Regions from separate parts of the Arthrobacter sp. MDT2-16 genome, predicted to be linked through region 2. Evidence: riboswitches for the same ligand, from Rfam matches in the RefSeq annotation. Region 2 holds a riboswitch; the other holds the start of a gene.
The links. Region 2 has a riboswitch for thiamine pyrophosphate ahead of ACX80N_RS14370 (3-oxoacyl-ACP reductase). Riboswitches for the same ligand answer to the same signal wherever they lie in the genome.
Positions count from the first base shown of each region.

Region 1 (3,914 bases), on a different contig from region 2:
CCCAGTCGATGCTGGCCATCAGTGCCAGGGTGATCACGACGGCGGCGAACAGCTTGGACACCGGGTTGGCCCGCATGAGCGTCGTCCCGGTGAGCACGGGCGTCAGGTAGTCGGTGCTCATCGGGACACCAGCCGTCCCGCCCCGCCGGAGATGTGCAGGGTGGTGCCGCCGAGGGCGGCGATGAACTCGGCGTCGTGCGTCACCGACAGCACGGCCACGCCGTCGTCGACCAGTTCACGGAGCAGGGTGACGAGCTCCGCCCAGGTCCCCGCGTCCTGGCCGAACGTCGGCTCGTCGAGGACGAGGACGCGCGGCGCGGTGGCGAGCATCGTCGCCACCGACAGGCGCCGTTTCTCCCCGCCGGAGAGCGTGAACGGGTTGGCCTGCAGCAGGTGCGTGAGGCGCAGCCGCTCGGCGACGCTCGCGGTGCGCGTCGCCTCGGCGATGCCGGCCTGCCGCGGCCCGAACGCGAGCTCGTCCGCGACGGTCGCGGTGAGGAACTGGTGCTCGGGTTCCTGGAAGACGGTCCCGATGCGCCGCACCAGCTGGGCCGAGCGCCAGCGGAACGGATCGCTCCCGGCCGTTCCCGCCAGGAGCGGTGAGGCGTCGAGCCGCCCGGCGCGCGGGCGCAGCAGGCCCCCGAGCGTCAGCGCGGCCGTGGACTTCCCGGCGCCGTTGGGCCCGGTGATGCCCAGGGCCTCCCCGGCCCGCACCGTCAGGTCGAGATCCTCGACGGCGGCAGGGCCGCGCCGCGTCCGGGCGACGCCCAGGCCGTGCGCTGACAGGAGCACGCCGTCGCCGAAGCCGGAGCTCCCGGGCATCGTCCCGCCGACAGCGGGCTGCCACCCCGGCACCCAGACCCCTGCCGCGGCGAGGCGCGTGCGGGTGCCCTCCTGGACGAGGACGGTGGCGGGGGGACCGTCGGCGAGGACCCCGCCGGCGGCGTCGAGCACGATCACGCGGTCCACGACGTCCGCCCAGACGGCCACGCGGTGCTCGACGACCACGAGCGTGGCGCCCGTGCGCTCGAGGACGCGCACCACGGCGTCGCGGACCTCCAGGACGCCGTCGGGATCCAGGTTCGCGGTGGGTTCGTCCAGCAGGAGCAGTCCGGGTTCCATCGCGAGGACCGCGGCGAGCGCGAGGCGCTGTTTCTGCCCGCCGGACAGGGCGGTGGTGGGGTGGTCGAGCGGGAGGTCGAGGCCCACGTCGTCGAGCGCGCGTCCCACGCGCCGCCAGATCTCCTCACGGGGCACGGCGAGGTTCTCGGCGGCGAAGGCCACCTCGTCGCCCACGCGGGCGAGGACCACCTGCGTCTCGGGATCCTGCAGGACCAGCCCGGCCCGCCCCCGCGACGCGGCGGGGTGCGTGCCGTCGAGCAGGAGCTCGCCCTCCTGCTCCCCCTCGTCCTGGCTTCCGAGCAGGCCCGCCAGGCCGTGCAGGACGGTGGACTTGCCCGCACCGGAAGCACCGAGGAGCAGCACGCGCTCGCCGGGCTGGATCTCGAGGTCGAGGTGGCGCGCGGCGAAGGCCCTGCGGCCGGCGTGACGCCACCCCCATCCCCGGGTGCGGATGTGCACCGCGCCCGGGGACGGCGCATTCGCTGGTGTCACACGTCCGCCGTACGCCCGGCCGCGAAGGCGGACAGCACGCCCGTCCTCGCGAGGCCGCGCATGGCCAGCCATGAGAGCAGGCCCGCGATGACGACGCCGGAGATGCTCGCGAACAGCGTGTAGAGGAGCTTGAACTCGATGCTCCACAGCGCGTTGTAGAGGATGTTCTCGCTGATGGCGAGCGCCAGGCCCGCACCGAGCCCGGCGAGGAGCGCGACCGGGAGGTTCCACTTCCGGTAGAGGAAGAGCAGGAAGACCAGTTCCGCCCCGATGCCCTGGATGGCCCCGGAGAGCAGCACGCTCACCCCCCACTGGGTCCCGATGAGCGCGGAGACCACCGAGGCCAGCACCTCGCAGTAGATGGCCGCGCCGGGCTTCCGGATGATCAGCCCGCCGAGCACGCCCGCGATGAGCCAGCCGCCCGAGTACAGGCCTGCGAGCGGCGGGAAACCGGCGGTGAGGACGCTGATGCCGGAGTAACCGGCGGACCACGCGAAGAACAGGACGCCGACGGCGACCGCGATGACCGAGGCCACCACGATGTCGACGACGCGCCACTGCCGCGTCGACGCCGGGGCGCCCCTGAGGGATGTTGACGATGCCATGGGAATTCCTCCTGGGATACAGGAGGGGAGAGTGTCGGGCGTCGACGCAGCGATACCCGTGCACTCTGAGAACTCGACTCCCTTCGCCGGTACTAGCCGGATCAGGTTCGAGGGTCTGCGGCGGTCCGCACTCTCAGCGCCCGGCCCGGCAGCATGCTGCCGATCGGCGCTCCCCTGTCGTGTGTTGCTTGAGCGTTCCCGATCCTACACCGGCGCGGCGGTGTCCCGCCGATCGTGCCTGCGATCGGGTGCGGAGCACGACTAGGCTAGGCGCAGGACTATTCGGACCAGAAGGAGAAACCATGAACGTGGTGTTCAAACTGCTCGGCGTCGGCCTCAGCGCGGGTGCGGGCTTCGTCGGGACCAAGCTCGTCGACTTCCTGTGGGAGAAGATCACGGGCGAGGCCCCGCCGAAGAGCAAGGACGGGCTGGAGAACACCCTGCGCTCGGCGCTCGTGTTCGCCATCATCTCGGGGGCCGTGAGCACCACCATCCAGGTGCTCACCAACCGCTCCACGCAGAAGGCGATCGCCCGGTACTCGAAGACCCGCGACCTGACCTGACCCGGTCCGGCCTTCCGCCGGTCGGAGGAGGTCGAAGGGAGGAGGGGCGTCCCTCCTCCCTTTTTCGTGGCATCCCGCGGCCGGTCCCCCGATCAGTCCGCGCCCTCGATGCGCAGCCCGGGTGTCACGGCCTGCAGGATGCGGTGCAGGCTCATGGCGATGGCGGCCGCGGCGCCGAAGGGCACGTCCGGGGTGGAGGAGTCGTACGCCGCGGCCGCGAGGGCCCGCAGGCTGTCCTCGGCGGCCTGGAGCGTGGCGGCGTCGTCCTCCTCCACCGTCCACAGGTCGAGCACGTCACCGACGGCGGTGAACGAGCGCTGGAGGGCCGGCCGGACGGCCCTTGGGATGGGGTGCTCCCTGGACGTCCCGTGCAGGGCGTCCTGCAGCATGTTCGTGATATTCAGCGTGTGGGCGGCGACCACCTCGAGGACCTCCACGTGCTGGTGGTCGCGGCGGACGTCGCGCGGGTGGAAGCGGCGCCGCACGTTGCCCTTCCGGCTCTCGTCCGCGTACTGCAGGGCGTCGCGCGCGTTCCGGGCGGACGCCATGAGGTCGTCCCGGCGCTCCGACCAGCGGGGGTCGTCCGCGGCCCAGTCCGTCTCGAGGGCCTCGCCCATCTCCTGCAGCTGCCGGGCCGCCGTCCTGCGGAGCCGGCTCATCTGCCCCACGGCGTCATTCAGGTTCAGTGGCGGCAGGATCAGCGCGCTCACCGCGACCCCCACGCCCACCCCCACCACGGTCTGCACGAGGTAGCCGAGCGAGTACCCGAGGTTGTCGTTGCCGATGACGAGGACGAACAGCCCGGCGGACGCGATGCCGGACCCACCGCCCGCCGTCCTCCGCAGGGCGCCTCCCAGGAGCACGCCCGCTCCGACGACGAAGGCGATCGTCGCCCAGTTCGGATCCCCTGCCCAGACCGCCACGTAGGCCAGGACGATCCCGATCGTGAGACCGACGACCGTCTGCAGTCCCGACTTCAGCGACCCGGCGACGGTGGGGTAGATCGCGAGCAGGGCGCCCAGCGGTGCGTAGTACGGGTACCGGGAGGCCTCCCCGGGGATGGCCAGCGCAAGGGTCCAGGCGACGGCCGCGGCAAGCGCGGCCTTGGCGGCGAGGAGGAGCTGGGGACTGA
Region 1 covers NZ_JBTNDP010000001.1:549,423-553,336, forward strand. The annotation lists gene ACX80N_RS02655 (energy-coupling factor transporter transmembrane component T family protein) at 1-121, opposite strand, end outside; gene ACX80N_RS02660 (ABC transporter ATP-binding protein) at 118-1,614, opposite strand; gene ACX80N_RS02665 (ECF transporter S component) at 1,611-2,219, opposite strand; TPP riboswitch at 2,281-2,405, opposite strand; gene ACX80N_RS02670 (DUF4235 domain-containing protein) at 2,522-2,782, shown strand; gene ACX80N_RS02675 (FUSC family protein) at 2,875-3,914, opposite strand, start outside.
Region 1: another riboswitch for thiamine pyrophosphate. It lies ahead of ACX80N_RS02665 (ECF transporter S component); the one in region 2 lies ahead of ACX80N_RS14370 (3-oxoacyl-ACP reductase).

Region 2 (3,914 bases):
GTCGGTTCCGGCGATGCTGAGAATCCGAGGAACTTCACGCGGGTTCAGATCATTCAGGAACACCATGCCTCCTTCAACGCCTCTGCCGCGGACCTGGGATCCTTCGACGCGCAGATGGCGGATACGACGGCCACCCCGACGGCACCGGCATCTCGCAGAGGGCGTAGATCAGCGCCACTGATTCCCCCGATCGCGACACACGGCAGGGAACTTGCCGTGACGAGGGCACTGAAGCCGCTGATCCCCAAGGGCTCAGGATGATCGGGCTTGGTAGCGGTCGCATGAATGGCACCGACCCCTAGGTAATCCACCATCCCGACCGGAAACCGGTGCGCCGCGCGGATCTCGGCCGTGGTTGCCGCACTCAAGCCGACGATGGTCTCCGGTCCTACCAGCGCCCGGACGAGGTCTGCCGGCACGTCGGACTGACCGACATGCACCCCGGCTACCTGCGCTCCCGCGGCCCGAGCCGCCAGGAAGATATCCACCCGGTCATCGACCAATACCGGCACGGTGCCTCCGACAGAATCCGCGACAGTCACGAGCAGGTGCAGCAGGTCCCGCGCGGAGGCTTCCTTGTCCCGCACCTGGATCATCGTGGCACCGCCGGCCACGGCCTCGGCCGCGACTGTCGCGACCGATCGTGGGCTGCACTGCGCCGTATCAGTCACCAGGTACAGCGGCAGGTGCTGGCTGAGGTCCGCCCTGAAGCCCTGGCGGATCATCGTGCGGAGCCCGATGCTTCGACGGAACGGAGGTCCAGCCTCATGATGACGTCGTCAGGTGTGAGGCCTGCAAGCATGTCGAGGAAGCTCACCGCGAAGCTCCCCGGGCCGTGTGCCTGCGCCGCAGCCTGCTCCGCTGCAATGGTGTAAGCACCGGTGGCTGCTGTCGCGGCCAACACTGCATCATCGGTCAGCGACGCGAAAGCGGCCATCACCGCACCCAACGCGCACCCGCCACCCGTGACACGGGTCAGGAGGGAGTTCCCATTGGCTGCAGCGACCATCTGTCCGTCCGGTCCGACAAACAGATCGACCGCACCGGATACCGCCACCGCCGACCCGGACGAGGCAGCCAACTGCCTGGCGGCCTCGAGAGCGGAGGCGGGCTCTTCGGTTGAATCCACTCCCCGGCCCCCGGTTCCTACCCCGGCCAGAGCCAGGATCTCCGACGCGTTGCCGCGGATGATGCTCGGGCGGTGGGTGACAAGCTGATGGGCCAAGTGTGTGCGGACGGTCAGAGATCCGATTGCCACCGGATCGAGGACCCATGGGGTGCCGGCGGTATCGGCGGCCTGCACGGCCTCGACCATCGCGGCCCGCTGCTCCTGCCCTGGGGTGCCCAGATTGACCAGGAGCCCCGATGCTACGGAGGCGAATTGCCCGGCCTCCTCCGGTATGTCCACCATCGCCGGAGCTGCCCCTAGGGCGAGCAGCACATTGGCGGTGAAGTTGGTCACCACCGCGTTGGTGATGATCTGCACCAGAGGGCTCCGGGCCCTCGACTCCTCGAGCAGTGCGGCACAATCCGATGATGTATAGCGAATAGCCATCCGCGACATCCCTTCGCTAGTTCGAACTAGATCAGGTTCAACGGGTATCGATTCTCAGCTGCACCATTGGCGGGCAGCACCCCGTGTCACTACTGCCACCCTAGCGTTTCCCCGCACAACGCATGGAACAGCAGCCACTTGTGGAAAGGCGCGTGGCTCCCGTCGGAGCCAGCCGGAGCACCAAGGCCCCGGCGCTGCCATGATCGTCTGAATCCACCCCGTCCCGCCGATCCGGCCGACCCTCCTCCAGCCGGCCAGGGTTAGTGTGGAGGTAGTGACACGGGGTGCCGGTTCCCACCGGCTGAGATGACACCCGTTGAACCTGATCCAGTTCGTACTGGCGAAGGGATGTCCTCCCGGCCCCTGCGGGTGTCGGTTCCGCATTCTGTCGCCCTGAAGCCAGGGAAGTCCCTTCATGCAACTCAGAGAACAGGTCGTGTTAATCACCGGTGGCGGCCGCGGACTCGGCTCCAGCATCGTCGATGCCTTCGCCGCCGAAGGCGCACGGGTGGTGATCAACTACCGCGTCAGCCACGACAGCGCCCAGGAACGCGCAACTCGTATCGGTTCGTCACGGGCTGTAGCGCTGGAAGCTGATGTCACCGATCCCGAACAGGTACGCGCCATGCTCGAACACGCGCAGCAACACTTCGGAGCCCCGATCACCACCGTGGTCAACAACGCGCTAGCGCCCTTCTCCTTCAACGGAGACGCCCGCCCGTATGCAGCTGAGATTGATTGGGATGCGTTCGAAGCCCAGTTCTCCGGAAGTGTCCGAGGAGCCCTGAACACAATCCAAGCCGCTCTGCCCGGAATGCGGGAACAAGGGTTCGGGCGGGTCATCAACATCGGCACCAACTTGTTCCAGAACCCTGTGGTGCCCTACCACGACTACACCGCGGCGAAAGCGGCCCTGCTCTCGCTGACCCGGACTCTGGCCAAGGACCTGGGCCAGCACGATGTCACGGTGAACATGGTCTCTGGCGGCCTGCTGCGCACCACCGATGCCAGCGCAGCCACCCCCGAGGAGGTGTTCGACCTCATCGCGTCCTCCACCCCGCTGGGACGTGTCACCACACCGCAGGAATTCGCGGACACGGTCCTTTTCTTCGCCTCTCCCTGGGCCCGGGCGATCACCGGGCAGAACCTGGTGGTCGACGGGGGCCTCGTCATGGACTGACCCCGGAAACAACCCGGGCCGCACAGGTCTCGGAGCATCAGTGAGCCCATGAAGCGCCCACGATCAGGTTGCCAGCCGAGCGACCTGTCGCGTGCCTGGTCGGTACACCGTCGCACATCCACCGAACCGACCAGGTCCGGCCGAGGCGGTCGGCATTCGGCTTGTGCTCCTGACACCTCGTCGCACCGTCCGGGACTCCCGGAACGATGCGGGGATCGGGAACGCAGGTGATCGCCCATCACAGGAGGCGAGGGCAGGAGCAGCGGCGTTCCTCGAATCAACAGGCTCAGGGGTGGTTCCAGTGCAACGAAGAACATAGGGCCATCCCCTACAGGACCTCGGCGTCGGGACCTCAGAGGTCTTCCGAGAAGACCCGGTCTGATCCACGGATGAGGTACGAGTCGAGGTCGGGGGCGGCGAGTGTCCTGCCGGCGGTGGGCAGTCCGCAGCCGATGATGAGGCCTCCACTGCCATCTGAATGTGGCTCGGCGACATCGCCGGGCTGGTTACGGTCTTCCTCACTGCGTTCACGGTCGTATGGGCATACGAGTTCCGTCTTCATCCGGCTGCTGCCCAGCAGGTCCGGCACCGCCTGGCATGAGCTCACCCCTGGACGGGCTCGGCCCGACACTCGACCTGCCCGAACGCCTCGCCGCGATCGTTCCTCAGCGCCCACGCCCCCAACACGCCCGCCCGCTAGGCGATCCCGCACTGGGAGGCAGGACCAGGTGGTGCTGCGATGACTGGCTGAAACCGCTGATCTCGTATGGGACATAAGGAGCGCTTCTGAGCGTTCCCGATTCAGGTGGGGGACCAGTGTGTAGCAGCAGTGAGTACAGCGGTAGCGGCGAGTGTGGCGCGCACTGTGTTCGCGGTCGTCCAATGGTGGCTGTAAACGTTCCAGAAAGTTGAACCGTCTCGTTCGAGTCGCCTGTTGAGTGGGACATTGACTGTCATCGTTACGATGGTGCTCGCCAGGGATGCCCCCGCGATGACCAGTTCGATGGTGTTTCCTCGGGGTGCTGCGGTTATGGCGGAACCGGTGGCTGCCAGGGCGGCGACTCCGAACATCACGATGAAGGGTCCGCGTTCTGCTTTCCTGTTGATCTGGATCATTGCGGCGGTGGCACCTTCATCGTCGAGGCGTCGTAGCGCGGGAATGACCATTGCGGAGAAAGC
Region 2 covers NZ_JBTNDP010000008.1:124,051-127,964, forward strand. The annotation lists gene thiD (bifunctional hydroxymethylpyrimidine kinase/phosphomethylpyrimidine kinase) at 1-66, opposite strand, end outside; gene thiE (thiamine phosphate synthase) at 54-725, opposite strand; gene thiM (hydroxyethylthiazole kinase) at 722-1,564, opposite strand; TPP riboswitch at 1,547-1,649, opposite strand; TPP riboswitch at 1,826-1,921, shown strand; gene ACX80N_RS14370 (3-oxoacyl-ACP reductase) at 1,971-2,735, shown strand; gene ACX80N_RS14375 (anthrone oxygenase family protein) at 3,537-3,914, opposite strand, start outside.